Regions from separate parts of the Desulfosporosinus youngiae DSM 17734 genome, predicted to be linked through region 3. Evidence: riboswitches for the same ligand, from Rfam matches in the RefSeq annotation. Region 3 holds a riboswitch; each other region holds the start of a gene.

Region 1 (6,417 bases), 340 kb from region 3:
TTGCTGCAAAAATAGTCCTAAAATACGGAATGATCGTTATGAATATAATTCAGTGCATGTAAGAAAAGATGGAAGTCGTTTTCCTGTACGTATTAATAATCATGAAATAACTGTGAAGGAACGGCGCCTGCGTATTGTCTCTACATGGGATATTACAGAGGTTGAACTTAAAGAAAAGGAATTGACCCAGTATCGGGAGAGTTTAGAGCAATTGGTTAAATTTCGCACGGATGAGCTGGAAAAAACAAATGAGCGGCTACGAAGTGAGATCCTCCAAAAGGAATCTATCGAAAACGAATTAGCCAAAGCAAATCAAGAAATGATTGATACCCTTGAAGGTATGGGGGATTGCTTTGAAGCTGTAAATACCCAATGGATTATAACGTATGCCAATAGGGCCATGGTCAAGGCGCTCGAAGCAAATGGTTTGGATGGAAATATAGTAGGGTCTGATTATCGGGAGACTTATAAACTAGGGAGTAAGACGATTAATGATGCTTGTCTTAAAGTTATGCATGATGGTGTGCCGGTGCGGTTCGAGACCTACGCCCTAATTATGGAGCAGTGGGTGGAAGTCAGTATTTATCCAACAGAGAGCGGAATTTCGATTTTTCTTCGAAATATCGAGGAAAGGAAGAAAATCGAAAAGGCGGTGGAGGAAGAGCATCATCGTTTATATTCGTTATTTAATAGCTTTCCTGGTCTAATCTATCTCCAAGAAGAAAACAATAGAATACGTTTCGCGAACAATAGCTTTCAAGCAAAGTTTGGTCCATGTATAGATCAACTCTGCCATGAAGTGATAGCAGGGTTACCAATGCCGTGCCCTGATTGCATGTCTTCAATGGTTCTTAGGAGTCTTACAGCCGTATGGAAAGAGATGGTTTTTGACAATCGTATTTATGAGGTATATTCTCAGCCTTTCATTGATGCCGATGGATCAAAGTTAGTTTTCAAGGTACTTATTGATATTACTGACAGAAGGCGTGCTGATCGCGAATTGGCGCGTTTAGAGAGACTTAATATGATAGGCGAAATGGCGGCGGGTATCGCTCACGAGGTAAGGAATCCACTGACGGCAGTTCGGGGGTTTCTTCAATTGCTCCAATCCAAGGTCGAGACTGTGGCTTATCATGACTTTTATCAATTGATGACGGATGAATTAGATCGAGCTAATCTGATCCTATCAGACTTCCTGAGTTTAGCGAAAGATAAATCCATTGATTTTAAATTGATCAATATTACAAGAATAGTCACATCGTTAACTCCGCTTTTAACGGCTGATGCAATCAATCAAGATAAAAAAATAGCGTTTGAGTTTGATGAAGTTGCTGATATACGTGGGAATGGAAATGAGCTTCGACAGTTGATTTTGAACTTGGCGAGAAATGGATTTGAAGCGATGCAAGCGGGTGCGGCTTTAACCATTCGAACTTATGCCTTGAGAAACGATATAATTCTTGAAGTCTGTGATCAAGGCAGAGGAGTTGATCCGGATATACTCGAAAATCTAGGGACTCCGTTTCTAACAACCAAAGAACGAGGGACCGGATTAGGGATCGCAATATGCCAGAGTATTGTTGCACGCCATAAAGCGTCAATTAGTTTTGACTCAGATCATACAGGGACAACAGTTACAGTTAGGTTTCCGTCGAGTGAGAATCTATAATTTGCATGATAATTTACCCTTTGGTTTTATTTAATAGACGCACTGCATTGGGGTTCCTTGTGAAAAATCCAGCAATTGCACGGCTTTCGAGGACTTTATGGTTGAAGGCCAGTCCAGCATGGCCAGGATGACAAGGGAACGGGGTTCATGATAGCATTTCAATGCTATCATGAACCCCGTCCTTTTGTCACGTTCTAATTTATTTTTAGAATGCCGGAACAATCGAGCCTTGATATTTTTCTTCGATGAACGTTTTAACCTCTGGTGAAGTTAGAGCTTTAGCTAGCTTTTGTAGAGCGGGATCGTCTTTACGAGTGTCCTTGACAACTAGAATATTAGCATAAGGAGAGTCTTTGTCTTCCATAATAATGGAATCATTGATTGGGTTAAGTCCGCCTTCAATGGCGAAATTTGTATTGATTACTGCGGCATTAACTTTAGGATCTTCAAGCACTCTTGGAAGCTGAGGAGCGTCGAGGGGAGTAATTTTAAGTTGCTTGAGGTTAGTCTTAATATCATTAACGGTTCCTTTGATGCCTACTCCATCGTTTAATTGAATGACGCCGGCTTTGGCCAGGAGGGCAAGGGCGCGGCCGCTGTTAGAAGGATCATTGGGAATGACTATGGTATCTCCATTTTTGAGGTCTTCCAGTTTCGTGATTTTTTTAGAGTAAACCCCCATTGGTTCGATGTGGACATTAGCAATGGAAACATTCTTCAGGGAGTGATCTTGGTTAAAGGAGTCCAGGTAAGGAGTATGTTGGAAGAAGTTAGCGTCGATATCACCTGTATCCAAGTCCAAGTTTGGGCGGACGTAATCAGTGTAATTCACGATTTGAAGGTCAACGCCTTCTTTGAGAAGAGCAGGTTTAATGTGTTCCAGGATTTCAGCATGAGGGATTGGGGTTGCCCCAACTTTAAGTACGGTGCCAGAGGACTTGTCGGAGCCACAGCCGGAAAGCACGAGGGAAAGAGAGACGAAAACAGTGAGCAAAAGGGCAAAACAGCGATGATTCTTGATTCTTGACATAATTTCTTCCTCCTATTTGTTTCATTTCTTTTGGACAGGGTTGCCTTTTCTAGGATGCAGGTAAAGCGTGGGACGGGTTCATAACTGAGGATTTAATGAGTAAGCTTGCGTGCCAGTGTGGTTCCCAGAGATTGTATGATCTGAACAATCACGACAAGAATGACGACGGTGATGATCATAATATCGGTTCGGAAACGGTTGTAACCATATTGGATGGCCAAGTCTCCTAACCCACCCCCGCCAACAGCACCGGCCATAGCGGTGTAGCCGATGACACTGATTGTCGTGATGGCAACGCCTAGAATCAGTGAAGCTTTTGCTTCAGGAAGAAGAACTTTTTGGATGATTTGTTGGGGGGAAGCTCCCATTGATAAAGCCGCTTCAATGACGCCGTAAGGAACTTCTTTGAGAGAACTTTCCACGACTCTGGCCACAAAGGGAGCAGCTGAGATGACGAGAGGAACAATAGCTGCAGTTGTACCGATCGATGAGCCAATAATGGATTTAGTGAATGGGATTAAGGCTACCAATAGGATGATGAACGGAGCGGAACGCAAGATGTTGATGACGGTGCCTAAAGTCCGCTCGACCCATGGATTGGGCATGATGTGCCCGGGAGAAGTAATGACCAAAATAATGCCTAAAGGAAGTCCCAGCAGGTAAGCCAGTACCGTGGAAGCGAGTACCATATAGAGGGTTTCGCCGGTTGCCGGTATGACAAGCCGGAATGAATCAATCCAAAAAGTCGCCTGAAAAAGCAGGGATGAATCAAAGCCCACGATGAATCACCTCCACATTTAATTTGCGAGATTCCAAGTAGCGATGGGCTGTTTTGATTTGTTCGGGGTTTCCGAGAAGTTCGATGGTAAGTGTACCAAATAATGTGGACCTCAAGTGGTCGATGCTTCCATAGAGAATATTGGCCCGGACATCGCAAGAACGCAGTAAGTCAGTGATGATTGGATCTGAGGCCCGTGAACCGAGAAATTGTATGCGAACAATTTCCGAATCTTTGTGAGTTGCAAGCTCCTGTAAAAGGTCGGCTGGAAGTTCGTTCGGAAAAACAGTTGAGATAAACTGGCGGGCGATATCTGACTGAGGTTTAATAAAAACAGATTCGACAGGACCGTTTTCAACAATGTGTGCGGCATGAATAACCGCAACATCCGTGCAGATTTCTTTGACTACTTTCATTTCATGGGTAATCATCACAATCGTTAAACCAAGTTTCTGGTTGATATCCCGCAAAAGATTGAGAATAGAAAGGGTGGTCTGCGGATCTAAGGCTGAGGTGGCTTCGTCACATAAGAGGACTTGTGGCTTGGTGGCGAGTGCCCGGGCAATTCCAACCCGTTGTTTTTGGCCGCCGCTTAATTGCGCAGGATAAACAGACGCTTTATCTTCGAGACCAACTAAATGGAGTAATTCTTTGACCCGTACCGAGATTTCCTTCTTAGACACTCCGGCGATTTCCAGGGGGAAGGCAATGTTTTCCTCTACGGTCCGTGATAGAAGAAGATAAAAATGTTGAAAGATCATGCCAATATTCTGACGCGCATGACGCAGTTCCTTGCCGGAAAGCTGTGTCAGGTCTTGGCCGGCGACAATGATGTGACCACTCGTTGGTTTCTCGAGAAGGTTTAAGCAGCGCACTAATGTGCTTTTTCCTGCACCGCTCAATCCAATAATCCCGTAGATGGACCCCTGCGAAATGTTCAAGGATACATTATCAAGGGCAATGACGTTCCCTTGACGAGAAGAATATTGCTTTACTAATTGTTTAATCTGAATCAAAGGTTATTGCTCCTTTGCATAATTAATTTATGCCCAGCGGTTTTATACACAACAAAACTCCGCGAAGAAAACCCGCGGAGTACCATTCGGTTTTCCTCTTATCTCCCAGATTTCTCTGCAGGAGTTAGCACCGTGCAAAAATGCCGGTTGCCGGGCTTCATCGGGCCAGTCCCTCCACCTACTCTGAATAAGAGTCTACTATGAGGTTTTACTGTGTCTAAGAATTACTAAAGCTATCCATAGTTTAGCATAGGGAAGATAGGGTTGGCAAGAGATAAAATTTATACGGGTTTAATTTATACTTGAACTAAAAAAGCTTGACAATAACACAACACTTTAATAGATTAAAGGGAGACAGTGACCTTGTTCAATTATTTGGGAGGGGAAAGCCATGTCAAGCGATGAGCGTTTACAAAATCCCTTAAATGATGCCCTAGTAGAAGCCGTTTTATTGCTTAAGAGCAAAGAAGAGTGTTATCGGTTCTTTGAAGATATCGCGACAGTTGCTGAAATCAAGGCTTTGGCTCAGCGTTTGGAAGTCGCTAAGATGCTGCAAAGGAACGAGACCTATACCGCAATTACGGAAAGAACCGGAGTAAGTACTGCAACGATCAGTCGTGTGAAGCGCTGCTTGAATTTCGGAGCAGATGGTTATCAGCTTATCTTACGGCGTTTAAAGGAGCAGAACGCACAGAAAAATGACGGTCATGAAGGAGAAGCATAAATGTTGAGAACGAATTTAGGGTTGCGTATACCAAAGGGCATGCGGGATCTATTACCTGAGGAAATCGCTGTTCAAGAGGAGTTAGAGGAAAAAGTTCTGGCCCTTTTCCGGCAGTGGTCTTATCAGAAAGTATTGACTCCAACCTTGGAATATTCGGCTTGTGTTCAGCCGGATGTTGACCAGGACGATTTGCTGTACAAGTTTTTTGACCGTGAAGGGCATATATTAACCTTACGCCCCGAACTGACGATACCGATCGCCCGTCTTGTCGGTACACGTATGAGGGGGGGAGAATTTCCCCTGCGCTTATGTTATGGTGCAGATGTCTATCGAAATACCAATGTCAGGCACAGAGAGTTCCGACAATTGGGTGTAGAACTGGTGGGTTCTGACCAGGAACTGGCAGACGCTGAAGTGATTGCCCTTGCTGTAGAAGCTATCGCAGGTTTGGGCCTGGAAAATTATCAATTTAATCTGGGACATATGGGGATTTTTTCGGGACTCATGCTGGAAGCCGGAGTGGATGAGGGGATACAGGCCAAATTAGAAGAAGTATTAGCTCGTAAGGACATGGTGGGCGTGGAAAGCTGTGTCAGACAAAGTGGATTACCGGGACGGGTTCAGGAGCTACTGCTTCGGTTACCCCATTTTCACGGGGGAGAGGAAATTCTGGATGAAGTCCTCGGTTGGAGTGAGAGACCCGCAATTCGGGCAGCAGTCGAAAGTCTAAGGAGAATTTATCAGTATTTAAATGATTTTGGTGTTCAGGAGAATGTGTCCTTAGATCTGGGAATACTTCGGGGTTTTTCATATTATACTGGGGTGATTTTTGAAGGGTATGTTCCGGGAATAGGTTTTCCGGTCGTTGAGGGCGGACGTTATGATGCCTTATATGCCGACTTTGGTATCCCTCAGCCGGCAACCGGGTTTGCGATACATTTAGGCAATCTCTTGGAACAATTTCCGCTGCCAAATGTCGAGGGAGCAGATGTCTTAGTTTATGGATCCGATGCGAAGCAGGTCATTCGCCGGAGCCAGGCTTTGAGGGCCTTGGGGAAACGGGTAGAGATGTCTCTCGGAGTTTTAGGCAATGATGAGGCAGGGAAAATAGCGCGGCAAAAGAATATTGCTCAGGTTTTATGTGTTGATGGAGAAAGTTTGTGAAGACAAATAATTTGAAATAATTGGATGAGTTCAGCA
Region 2 (6,417 bases), 130 kb from region 3:
CCGTACTTTCCACACTGGAACGCAAAGTATCCAACTTCAGGGTTCTTTATGAATTAGAGCTGTCCATTGAGGAGAAAATCGGCAGAATAGCTAAAGAAATTTATGGGGCGGACGGAGTTAACTTTGATAAAACGGCTCAAGCTTCCATAAAGAAATATGTCGAGTTGGGGTATGGCAATTTGCCAATCTGCATGGCCAAAACACAATACTCTCTCACAGACGATGCCGCTCGATTAGGGCGGCCGACGGATTTCACGATCACCGTCCGGGAAGTTCGTCTTTCGGCCGGAGCGGGATTCCTGGTTGCAATTACCGGTGCAATTATGACCATGCCGGGACTGCCGAAACGGCCTGCAGCAACGAGAATGGATATTGATGCAGAAGGAAGAATCACGGGATTGTTCTAAGCAGAACTGCGAAAAGGTGCATAAAAAGAAACAAAGTTGTCCGATGTCCGGACAACTTTGTTTTTAAAGCTTGATAAACTTGTTATTCAGCGGGCACCCAGGTCATAGGGAGTTTCTTGATAGACGTAGTAATTCAGCCAGTTTTGAAAAAGAAGATTAGTATGGGAGCGCCAGTTGTGAATGGGTCTTCGGGTTGGATCATCATTTGGGAAATAGCTTTTGGGAAGAGCAATGGAAAGCCCTTTAGAGATGTCCCGGTCATATTCTTCTTTCAAGGTTAATGTATCGTATTCAGAATGTCCTGTTACAAAGACTTGTCGTCCATCCTTGGATACGACAATGTAAATGCCGGCTTCGTCCGACTCTGATAAAATCTCTAATTCAGGGTGTTTTTCAAGGTCGGAGTGCTTAATTTCCGTGTGGCGGGAATGGGGAACATAAAATTCATCGTCAAACCCTCTGAGAAGCTGCATCCCATTTAAACCGCTCTTATTAACATTGTGTTTGAAGATACCAAACATTTTCTCAGGGAGAGGGTATTTAGGAATCCCATAATGATGATAAAGACCTGCTTGTGCTCCCCAGCAAATGTGAAGTGTGGAGGTTACGTGGGTTTTTGTCCAAGCTAAGATGCTTTTAAACTCTTCCCAATAGGTGACTTCCTCAAATTCCAAGTGTTCAACCGGTGCTCCGGTTATAATCATACCGTCAAACTTTTGGTTTTCGATATCACTGAACCTTTTATAAAAGGAATCTAGGTGTTCTTGGGTTGTATTTTTAGATGTATGTGTGTCTATGCGCAAAAGCACAATATCAACTTGCAAGGGGGAATTGCCGAGCAGTCTTAAAAGCTGTGTTTCCGTGGTTTCTTTGACGGGCATGAGATTGAGAATAACGATTTTTAAAGGACGAATGTCCTGGTGAAAGGCGCGTTCTTCCCCCATCACAAAAATGTTTTCTTGATGCAGTATATCCAGAGCGGGCAGATTTTCAGGTATTTTAATGGGCACTGGCAAAACTCCTTTCCAGGTGTGAGGCTCGATGCAGGACAGATGAATTAAGTCTCGTTTGAGCTTGAGATTATGCTTGCTGGCTTGCCGCTAAAGCTTGGTCTAAATCATAGAGCAGGTCGTCAATGGTTTCGATTCCGATGGATACGCGGATCATATCCGGGGAGACTCCTGCGCCGCGTTGGGCTTCTTCATCAAGCTGTTGATGGGTGGTGCTTGCTGGATGAATAACCAAGGATTTGGCATCCCCGACGTTGGCTAAATGAGAAAATAGCTTAAGGCTGTTAATAAATCGTTTTCCCTCATTCAGACCGCCTTTAAGGCCAAAGGTGAAGATTGCGCCAGGCCCTTTAGGCAGGTATTTCTGAGCCAGTGCATGATACGGGTTTTTTTCAAGACCCGGGTAGTTAACCCAAGTGACTAAGTCATGCTGATCGAGAAACTCTGCCACCTTTTTGGCGTTTTCAACATGGCGTTCCATGCGTAAGGGGAGGGTTTCCAATCCTTGCAAGAGCAAGAACGAGTTAAACGGGGAAAGGCAAGCCCCGGTGTCGCGGAGAAGAGAGACTCTGGCTTTGGTGATATAGGCAGCATTACCACAGGCTTCTGTAAAGACAATACCATGGTAGCTGGGGTCCGGCTGACTGAGTCCGGGGAACTTGCCGTTGTTCCAGTCGAATTTTCCTGAGTCAACAATTACTCCTCCAATGGAAGTACCGTGTCCGCCAATGAATTTAGTAGCAGAATGCACTACGATGTCCGCTCCGAACTCAATAGGCCGGCATAAATAGGGGGAAGCGAAAGTATTGTCAACAATAAGCGGAAGACCGTTTTCGTGAGCAATACGGGCAATTTCCTCCAGGTCGGCAACATTGATGAGTGGATTTCCGATGGTTTCTGTGTATAAAGCTTTGGTATTTTCCGTGATTTTAGAACGGAATTCTTCCGGTTTATCAACATCAACGAAGTGGACTTTGATGCCAAGCTTAGCGAATGTATAGGCGAATAATGTGAAAGTGCCGCCGTAAAGAGAGCTGGAAGCCACAATTTCATCCCCGGCTTGGGCGATGTTTAAAAGAGCATAGGTTATGGCGGCTTGGCCGGAGGCAGTGGCAAGTGCTCCGATCCCCCCTTCGAGCAGGGCGATACGCTGCTCAAAAACGTCTTGGGTAGGATTCATGATCCGGGTGTAGATATTGCCTGGTTCTTTTAAGCCGAATAAATTGGCAGCATGATCTGTGTCGTTGAAGACGAAGGAGGATGTCTGGTAGATGGGAACGGCGCGTGAATTTGTGGCGAGATCCGGGCTTTGCCCTCCATGCAGGGAAATAGTTTCGATACCTGGTTGTCGTGTGTTAGTCATGATAAATCCTCCTAGTTTTTTTTAGTTGAGATACTGCTTGGGAAAACCGATGAGCCGGATCAAGGATGAAAAAGGTTTAAATAAAAACGACTGCTTCAAGAGAAGCAGTCGTCATGTTATTTAACGCGCTACTCTCATCTCTCAGAACCTGGGGTTCTGCTGGAATTAGCACCTCATAGCTTACGCTATCGGTTGCCGGGCATCATAGGGCCAGTCCCTCCGCCGCTCTTGATAAGAGAAAATTTGATATTCTATTGTTTTACTTGGAATATAGCTTACTATAAAACAAATTTCTATCGATGTCAACGTGAAATTCCTGCTAAATTCTGGGTGTGACAGGGGGCGAAATTTAGAGTAAATGAGCTGAATATACCCCAGGAAAACCCTACAATGATGCTGATAAGGATATTGTCTGGAAAAATGGGGAAGATTGTAAGGAATAGGACGTTGTAGAATCCCAGGAAAAGCAGTATCATTATACAAACTATGTTTGTTAAGAGATCCTAAATGAGGTGTAATCTGTGATTATAAATGATCCTTTAAAAATCTTTGTTACCATTGTTGAAAATAAGAATTCTTCTGATGCTGCAGAGGAACTTTACCTATCCCATCCTGATGTCAGTTTACAAATCCAAGGCTTAGAAGAAGAACTTGGCACAAAGTTGATTGATAACTCGTCAAACCATTTGGAGCTCACCCAATCGGGTGAGATATATTATGAATACGCTAAGCAAATTTTGCAATTGCAAGATAAGGCTAAACAGGAAATTAAGAGAATCTCAAATGTGGTCACAGGAAATTTGAGAGTGGGGGCCAGCTATACAATTGGAGAATACATTTTGCCCTTTGTAGTGGCCGAATTTGCTGCTCAATATCCGAAAGTGGAAATTGAAACCTCGATTGCTAATACGAGAGAGATAATTCGAGGGGTACAGGCTAATCACTTAGACATTGCCCTTGTGGAAGGAGAAGTTGATCATTCGGACATCCTTGTCCGCCCTTTAATGGAGGATGAAATTATTTTATTAGTACCAAATCAACATCCTTTAGCAAGACTTCCGATTGTTACGTCTGAGCACCTTCAAGACCAAGTATGGATTCTCAGAGAAAGCGGTTCCGGAACTCGTGCGTTTAGTGACAAGCTTTTCAAAGAATGGGGTATTCATGTCAGAAAGTCTTATATCTTTGGAAGTGGCCAAGCCATTAAGCAGGCTGTTACGGCTGGGTTAGGAATTGCCCTTGTCTCACGTTGGATTGTACGAAAGGAGCTCAATGCGAAAGAATTTAAGACGATCAGAATTAAGGGAAATCCCCTTACGCGTTCTTTTTACTTAATAGGACCGAAAAACCAGGAAACGTCCGAGGCCAGGGAAGTTTTTACGGAACAACTCTTAACCTTGGAGTCTGCTACATGGAGAAAGCTGAGCAAAAAGGGAATCGCAATTTAGTAGCTGGAGTTAACCAACCGTTGTAACTTGTCTTGTGAAAGGGAGACTGTTTGTGGGGAAGAGGAATAACAGTTTATCCATGATCCCCACTAGAATTATTTAAACATCAATATCTTGTATATCAACAGCATCATTACTTATTACCACTAATCCCGTCTCCCCTGTGAGCTCAGGATCATGAATTACCGTGTAGGATTTTTTCATTTTTCGGGCGAGTTTAAGGTACTTATCGGTAAACTGAGGGCTTAAGCTGCCATTTATAAGCATTCTTGAGCTTTCCCTATGACTTAAGGCTTTTTCTATTTCGGGATAGATGGATTTCTCAGCAACTTGTTTTTTGGTTAAACGCCGGATTATGCGTTCGCGGAATTCTCCAAGATAGTTGATTTTTTCGTCGCGCTTTAATTCAGGTATACCGTGGATGCCAACAGCTACTCTTTGCATAGATGGATCCATATTGGCTAAAGTATCCGTTTTATGATCGGATTTCATAAAAGACCTCCCTTTGGGTTTACTAATGACTATTTATATAATTTACCGTTATTTTAAGGATATGTATTGCGTAGACTAAGTCATTGGTTATCATAGGCAATGGCGATCTATTTCAGGCTAGAACGAGAGACATAAAGAGCCGCGCTATCTAGTATCTGGCGCGGCTCTTTATGTATTCATCTGACCTTCAGAGTCTTAAGGTGGCCTGGAGACGTTTGGTCTCCAGGAGTAAACCGAAGGCATCTTCTATCTTATGAACAACTAGATCAGCGGATAGAAGAGCTTGGGTGGAGGCACCCTCGGAGCCGATGACTGCAATGCCTAAGCGCGCATGCTGAAGCATTAATTGATCATTTGCTCCGTTTCCTATAGCTGCAACGTCTTGAGTTCCGAACTGTAAAATATAATCTGTTTTTTCCTTAACATGGTCTGTGCTTTCTAATACATGTACCTTAACGGGTAAGCCTTCACATTGCTTTACCACGCTGCCGTAAGTATCGGCAGTAAGAATATGGATTTCCAGAAAAGGAGATAAACGCTTGATATGATCCTTAACAGGTTCAAGCAGTTGCCCGTCTAAGGCTAAGGTTCCGTTGTAATCTAGGACCAGCACTTCAAGGTTCATAATTCCGCGGCCTGGAATAGCGGCTTGAATCACTGCGAGTTCCTCCTTAAATTATGTGATTTGTATATGAGAAATCATATCACTGTTGGCTGTGTATGTGTAGCCGTCCATCATTTATTGCGAAACAGAGATTTTAGCGGGTATAATTCCTGGTCCGTGGCCGGGAATTGTAGTTTGCTGTCTCTGCCTGCCCGGAGAAAAGGATAAGAATAGTTTAAGCATTATCTCAGGAGGGGAGGCCGCCGTCTGGTTTCTGTTCAAATTCGGAATCGATTCCGAATTTGAACTGCCGTGGTTGGGGCCGGGCCGCAAAAAATCAACGGCCATCGGCGGGCGGGGCATTTCCCGTCCGGCGGGCTTTAATACAGGGCGCGGATCATATAAATCGGTGGTTGTTGAATCCGATCAATTCACCGTCCCCTGACGAAATGATAGCCATTCATAATTTTCCCTTGGTTTGGATTTTGGCTGGATTTTGACTGGCCAAGCCTTGGCCGGTCTTTGTATCTTATGCATCTTGTCCGGCAGGGGTTACCCTTATTCGGGATACTTGTGACAAAATAAGGGCAAGGCTGCGAAGTGCCTATGCTCTGTCTGATGCTCTTTACGGTCTTACCCTTATTTTGTCACAAGTGAGGGCTTGAACACATAGGCTATGAGTAAGATTGTTCAAATCCGTCTTGTTTTATGGGAGCTTTTCCTCCGGAAAAGCTTATGAATAAACAGAGGAGCTCGAAAATCATGGCCAACGGATTAACTGAGCGGAGGCCGCAGATTATCGAGGCCAAATTAACAGTATTAAAGATCAGACCGGCGGAAGGCTGCTTTACAGCTCAGTCGAGACGGGACGGAGTCTGACGGAGGCTAAATCCATGGTCAATCATGGAGAATGGGGAAAGCGGCTGGACAAGCTGACCGTCGCCCAGGGCGGTTCAAATTCGGAATCGATTCCGAATTTGAGCTACACCCAGGTGATTATCTTCCTGGGAATTCCCGAAAAGGGACGGGAGTCATTTATATGCATTGTAATGACTGAAAAGCCTAAAGCCAAAAAATGATTATTTAGAAATCT
Region 3 (6,417 bases):
GACCAAATTCATTTTAAAAAAATAAAGATGATCAAGAGAATAGATTATACTATATTAAAAAACAATTAGCCCATAATTAGGTAATAAGAATTCGAATATTGTTATGTGGGAAGCTTAAAAACAAAGTAGTAAAAGTATCCCTATCAGAAAGAGAGTAGGAACAATGAAGAAGATTATTATAGTTTTATTGATAGTATTACTGGGATCAGCTATGGTCGTGGCAACATTTGCCAAGGACCAGAATCTAACGGGTATCACTAAACTAAGAAACGGAACAGTTAACGCTGTAATCCTCGGGGACTCAATTGCCGTTAGTCAAGGTGCTTCAGATCCCTTAACAACGGGATGGAATTCGGAACTTAAAACATCTTTATTCAACAAGTATGCTAATAATATAGTGTGGGATAACAAAGCTTCAGCAGGACATCTTATTGATTATTCCTTACAGAGAGCAACAGAGATAGTTAGTACTACGGATGCTGTATTTATTTGCTCAGGAAGAATCGATAGAAATTTCGACACACCAGATCAGTTCGGAAAAAAATATGCTCAATTAATCAATGATATTAAAAGCAGAGCACCTAACGCGGATATATTTTGTATCGTAGAACCGCCTATGATTTCTTCAGACGAATCGTTATTTTTAGGCATCAGAACAGCTATTATCGATGTGTCTGCGAATACCGGATCAAACTTGTTAGACGTGTGGAGTACATTTCCACAAAATCAAGTTGACTTGGTTGAATATTTGCTGGATGGGCTTCATCCCAATGACAAAGGATATAAGCTTATGTCAGATTACATATATAATCAAATAGTAAAGGTGATAAACGAAGTCAAGAGGCGTAAGACTGTTATACCTATTCAGCAGTTTTTTTCCATACATTAGAATCTGCAGGAAAGTGAATCGGATTTGAGCTTATGTATATTTTTAAAAAAGCTTTGTTTATTCTAAATGGTAAAACATATATATCACAGAACAATTGATGGCGGACTAAGAGGTAACAATCTATTTTTTGGCGGATAGCGGTACTTGAGATTTGCAACTCCAGGCAAGAATTTATTCTCAAAATTGAAAGGTGTTTAAGACTGAACGCATTCCAAGCTCCTTGAATAGAATGAAAAGGGAGGGTTTGACGTGAAAGTATGTGTTGATCCAGGGCATGGTGGTTATGATCCGGGGGCTGTTGGGAATGGATTAAAAGAGAAGGACCTAACCCTGGATATTTGCTTCAGGCTCAAGCCATTGCTTGAGTTCAATGGGATAAGTGTAATACTGACTCGTGAAGGAGATCACGCTGTTGGGCATCTTGAAAATGACCTAAATGGAGAATTACGGGCTCGAGTCGAGAGAGCAGAATCAGCGAAAGCAGACCTGTTTGTTTCTGTCCATATAAATGCCGGTGGGGGTACAGGGGTAGAGGTGCTGATCATAGGACTCGGAGGAAAGGCCGAAATCGCTGCTAAAAAGGTATTGCCGTTTCTCGTTCAAACTGGAGGATGGACAAATCGCGGAATAAAAACCCAGAATATTATGGTGCTTAGGGAAACAAGCATGCCTGCAATTTTGACTGAGAATGGGTTTATCGATAAGACAGCAGATGCAGAAAAGTTAAGGGAACCTAATTTTCGTCAAGCACTTGCTGTAGCTCACGCTAAAGGGATCTGTGATTATTTTGGCATTCAATACAAAGAATCAACATCTTCACTGCCCAACCCTAATAGTATGTATCGAGTCATATTAGATGGTAAGCAGATCATGGCTTTAAGTTCTCGGGACCATGCGATCACTGAGGTGAAAAAAGCCATTGATAGCGGCCAGGCATCAAAGGGGATTGTACAGCGGACGTCAGACGGTGTGAATATTTTCGAGTATTTGACAAACCAAATAGTCTTAAAAACTCCTATAATGGGTAAAGAAACGGTCACTATTGAGCAGTGTAAGCAGTATCTATTGAAGTATAATCCTAATGCACCAGATATTATCCCCCTATACAAGAAGAATGGGGAAATGTTAGACATTAGATGGGGGTATGCGGTGGCCCAAATGATAAAGGAAACCGGTTTCCTCAAATTCAATGGGGCCGTCAAAGCTGAGCAAAACAATTTTGCTGGAATTGGGGCTACAGGAGGCGGAGCTCAAGGCGCGACATTTTCTACAAAGGAGGAAGGAGTGTTGGCTCACTTAGAGCACTTATTTGCCTATGCAACAGCGGATCCTTTGCCGGCAGGAGTTCCAAAGGTAGACCCCCGTTTTGATTTGATTAAGAGAGGAAGTTGTCCGAACTGGGAAGATTTAAATGGACATTGGGCAGTTCCGGGGAAAGGGTATGGCGAGGATGTAGTCAGAATTTATAATCTGATGGACAAAGAAGTGGTATCCGATAACGATAGTGAAATGTCCATTTTGAGGAAGGTCTATGAACTTATATCCGATTACTATAAAGGCAAATAACATCTCGCTGATTCTGTTACGGATGTCATAGAGCTAAGTTGACCGTTGATTTCAGTTGAGAGCATGATTTTTTCTGCCAAGTTGTTCCTGTGGGTAAGGCATTTTTCATGAGAATGCCTTATCTTTATTTGTATGTTCATGTTAAGACGTCTTTGGGGGAGCAATAGTCTTTTCATGTGAAGAGCCGGGCTTATGCCCGGCTTTGAGGAGTTTTTTTCTTAAATGGAGAATTTTTACCTCGATCTGGTTTTCCAGTTTGAGCTTTATCTGTTGCTTTATTTGACATCTAGATACCTCCCCTGTAATTAGCTAGGATTGTACGTTATTTGTCCATCCCGGCCATAATCCGTGCGCCCGTCCTGATCGGCTTGGTGGTTAAAGGGTAGGTCTTCGCGCTTAGGAAATGGTTTTTTAGCTTGCTTGGGCTGATTCATAGTAATCCTCCCTTTACATTGGAATACGTTTAGAATACCCAATAGTTGCTTAATTATGTTTAAATTAGACCTTTACCCGCAAATTTAAAATCCTTTAAGATTCCAGTCATTCCAGGCTGCCAGTATGCGGGTACCCCCGGACAAAGGAGTTATGACACGTTAGAGTAAGGTTAAAGTAGGACAAAGTGCGTTATCAAAGACATAAAAAAGGATCTCCTTAGAGTTTAAGGAGATCAAAGAAGAGGACTAACTACATGAAGAAAATGAAAAAAACTTACCACTATTATATGGAGGAATATGTCGATTATATTATGTTTTATATATGAAATTTTTTACATCTATTAAATTAGACTATACCATTAACTTCTAAAAACATCTAAAAAACCATATTGACATAACATAAGCTAGATGTTAGACTCAGCATAATAAATTGAATTAATAGGCTCTTATCCGGAGTGGTGGAGGGACTAGCCCTATGAAGCCCGGCAACCAGCTTTTAAACTACGACATGTCCATGGTGTGGACGAAGCATGGTGCTAATTCTTGCAGGAGAGATTTTCCTGGCAGATAAGAGGAGTGTCGAATAATGAGATTTTGGCCTCTTCTATCATAGAAGGGGTCTTTTCTATTTATTATTTTTTTATTTTACCTCTGAAGTCTAGTTGAAGCTAATCAAAGTTCATATTGGACCTTGGATATGAGACAGGTTAATTCTTGGCGGAATTTAGGTGCAGAAGGTGTAACAAATCTGGAGGTGGAGTCATGAGTGTAGAAAAGACGTATGCGGAAATTAATTCTAAGATCAAAGCTGGTAAAGCAGTTGTTGTGACAGCCGAAGAGCTTATTGCTATTGTGGAGGAAAAAGGTCTCTCCAAAGCAGCCCAAGAGGTTGATGTGGTTACGACAGGCACGTTCGCGCCAATGTGTTCTTCAGGTGCCTTTTTGAGTTTTGGTCATACAAAGCCGCGGATGAAAATGCAGAAAGTTTGGCTGAACGGGGTCGCTGCTTATACAGGAATAGCAGCAGTTGATGCCTATATCGGTGCGACTGAGATGCATGAAGATGATCCGTTAAACAGCAATTATCCGGGTGAATTCAGATATGGGGGCGGGCATGTCATTTCTGACCTCGTCGCACGCAAACCGGTTAAACTCAAAGCGTTAGGCTATGGTACAGACTGTTATCCCCGTCGAAGCCTTGAAACGACCATTACGTTAGATGAGATCAATGAGGCAATTCTCTTTAATCCTCGCAATGCCTATCAAAATTACAATTGTGCCGTAAATCTGACCAATCGCACGATATATACGTATATGGGAATGATTAAACCTCATTTAGGAAATGCCAATTTTTCCACGGCAGGGCAGCTGAGCCCGCTTTTAAAAGATCCGCACTTTAAAACAATCGGAGTGGGAACCAAAATATTCCTTGGCGGTGGGATTGGCTATGTTGCCTGGAACGGAACCCAGCATTTCCCATCTATGATTGATGTAGAGGGCAAAGAACTCGGCAGTGCAGGGGGGACACTTGCCCTCACAGGGGACTTAAAACAAATGAGCCCTCGCTGGCTTGTTGGTACCAGCTATCTGGGATATGGTGCAACGCTCAGTGTTGGAATTGGCATACCTATCCCCATTCTAAATGAGGAAATCGCTCGCTATGCTGCTAAGAAGGATGAAGAGCTGTTTGCCCCTATCGTCGACTATGGCGAAGCATATCCTTCGTTTACACCGGGGAATCTGGGATATGTCAGTTATGCAGATCTCAGGAGCGGGAAGATTGCCGTCAATGGTAAGGAAGTGCCCACGGCTCCATTGTCGAGTTTGCCGCGGGCCCGGGAGGTTGCCGCTACCTTAAAAGGGTGGATTCAAAAAGGAGAGTTTCAGTTGACAGAACCGGTTAAAACTCTTCCTTCACCTGCTGATGGTTTTATCGCTCACAGTATAAAGGAGGATTGATTAAAGTGTCGCCGAAAAGAATTGTTTTGCGTTTTGGGACAGACATCTCGGTTAAGCCTATAGTTTATCGCTTGGTTAAAGATTACGATCTAGTGGTTAATATCGTGAAAGCGGACGTCAACCCTCAAAAAGAAGGTACAATGATCTTAGAGGTTACCGGAGATCAAAGTGAAAATGGGCTAAACTATTTGCGAGATCTAGGAGTATCAGTTCAGGCCCTTAATCAAGAAATCGTTCGCAATGAAGATAAATGTGTCATGTGTGGAGCGTGCACAGGGGCTTGCCCAACCGGTGCTTTATATATGAAACGCCCATCTATGGAAGTAGGTTTTGATGGAGACCAGTGTGTATTTTGCCAGCTTTGTGTGAAGGTCTGCCCAATGTGGGCTATGGAGGTTCGTCTGTAATTGGATTATATAGAACGGAGTTATCGGCAGAATCATCGCCAAGAGGATTTAGTTCATTTTCAGCTTGTTGTGAAGGAAACAGATCTGGATATTGGGGTTCGGAAAGAACGATTCTCCCCTGAATTGGTTGAGTGGGTAGCCGAGACGATTCAGGCCTGTCGTAAACCCCTGGAAGACTATATTCAAAAGGATCAGGCTTTTTTAACCGCTTTAACCCCCTACCCCGTGTTACCAGATGCTCCTGGAATTGTCCAGACTATGGCGGAAGCTGGGCGTCTGGCTGGAGTTGGGCCAATGGCAGCGGTTGCTGGGGCGGTAGCAGAGTGGGTTGGAAAATCTGTCGCCAAGCGTTCGCGAGATGTAATCGTGGAAAACGGTGGGGATATCTTTGTGCGTACAACTCGGATTCGCAAGGTTGGGATTTTTGCAGGAGAATCACCACTATCAAATCGTGTGGCAATTGAGGTCAGACCGAATCAGACTCCCCTTGGAATTTGTACTTCTTCTGGCAAAGTGGGTCATTCTTTGAGTTTTGGAAAAGCGGACGCTGTAGTTATACTCTCCTCCTCGGTCCCCTTAGCGGATGCAGTAGCCACAGCAACTGGGAACCTTGTTCAGACAGTGGAAGATTTAGAAGGAGCCATTGAATTTGCTTCTCAGATTAACGGAGTCACAGGGATTCTGGTTATCAAGGACGACCGACTAGCGGTTTGGGGAAGTGTGAAACTACTGCCGATTAATGCTTAATGAGTATATTAATGTGGCAGTCTACCAATATTTAAAAACGATATGAAGTTTGAAGATAATGCTTAACCTATAAAATAATAGGCTTTAAAAGGAAGAGATATATCAAGATTTAGTCTCTTCCTTTTCCTTTATAAAAGTAAAAAAAGAAACCTCCCCGTCGGGAGGTTTAAGTTTTTGCGCTAATGTCTTAAATTTCTTTTATATAACTTGTATGATACAAATTTAGCACGAATTGAGGGAGGAATCAATGCCCAGTTTTTAGGAATTTTTAATAAAAGCAGTTAATTCATTAATACCACTCAACTTAGAGCGAAATAATTCCCCTTTTTAAATAAATTCTAAAAATAAGAAGAAGATAGCCGTTTATAGAAAATAAAAAGAAAGAAATGACATTTCCCTAAATATTTAAGACTCA

Evidence for each region. Region 3 has a riboswitch for S-adenosylmethionine ahead of DESYODRAFT_RS01645 (homocysteine biosynthesis protein). Riboswitches for the same ligand answer to the same signal wherever they lie in the genome.
Region 1: another riboswitch for S-adenosylmethionine. It lies ahead of DESYODRAFT_RS03160 (methionine ABC transporter ATP-binding protein); the one in region 3 lies ahead of DESYODRAFT_RS01645 (homocysteine biosynthesis protein).
Region 2: another riboswitch for S-adenosylmethionine. It lies ahead of DESYODRAFT_RS02175 (homocysteine synthase); the one in region 3 lies ahead of DESYODRAFT_RS01645 (homocysteine biosynthesis protein).

The regions. Positions count from the first base shown of each region.
Region 1 covers NZ_CM001441.1:659,462-665,878, forward strand. Annotated here, with positions in the region: gene DESYODRAFT_RS03145 (PAS domain S-box protein) at 1-1,669, shown strand, start outside; gene DESYODRAFT_RS27890 (hypothetical protein) at 1,700-1,840, opposite strand; gene DESYODRAFT_RS03150 (MetQ/NlpA family ABC transporter substrate-binding protein) at 1,875-2,699, opposite strand; gene DESYODRAFT_RS03155 (methionine ABC transporter permease) at 2,792-3,478, opposite strand; gene DESYODRAFT_RS03160 (methionine ABC transporter ATP-binding protein) at 3,468-4,493, opposite strand; SAM riboswitch class I at 4,589-4,687, opposite strand; gene DESYODRAFT_RS03165 (YerC/YecD family TrpR-related protein) at 4,885-5,217, shown strand; gene hisZ (ATP phosphoribosyltransferase regulatory subunit) at 5,218-6,381, shown strand.
Region 2 covers NZ_CM001441.1:445,235-451,651, forward strand. Annotated here, with positions in the region: gene DESYODRAFT_RS02165 (formate--tetrahydrofolate ligase) at 1-407, shown strand, start outside; gene metA (homoserine O-acetyltransferase MetA) at 494-1,417, opposite strand; gene DESYODRAFT_RS02175 (homocysteine synthase) at 1,488-2,780, opposite strand; SAM riboswitch class I at 2,912-3,018, opposite strand; gene DESYODRAFT_RS02180 (LysR family transcriptional regulator) at 3,305-4,228, shown strand; gene DESYODRAFT_RS02185 (YueI family protein) at 4,328-4,720, opposite strand; gene DESYODRAFT_RS02190 (HAD family hydrolase) at 4,908-5,378, opposite strand; gene DESYODRAFT_RS26870 (DUF3102 domain-containing protein) at 6,167-6,403, shown strand.
Region 3 covers NZ_CM001441.1:318,077-324,493, forward strand. Annotated here, with positions in the region: gene DESYODRAFT_RS01635 (SGNH/GDSL hydrolase family protein) at 164-889, shown strand; gene DESYODRAFT_RS01640 (N-acetylmuramoyl-L-alanine amidase) at 1,139-2,455, shown strand; gene DESYODRAFT_RS29450 (hypothetical protein) at 2,761-2,889, opposite strand; SAM riboswitch class I at 3,333-3,463, shown strand; gene DESYODRAFT_RS01645 (homocysteine biosynthesis protein) at 3,652-4,848, shown strand; gene DESYODRAFT_RS01650 (NIL domain-containing protein) at 4,854-5,255, shown strand; gene DESYODRAFT_RS01655 (UPF0280 family protein) at 5,256-6,002, shown strand.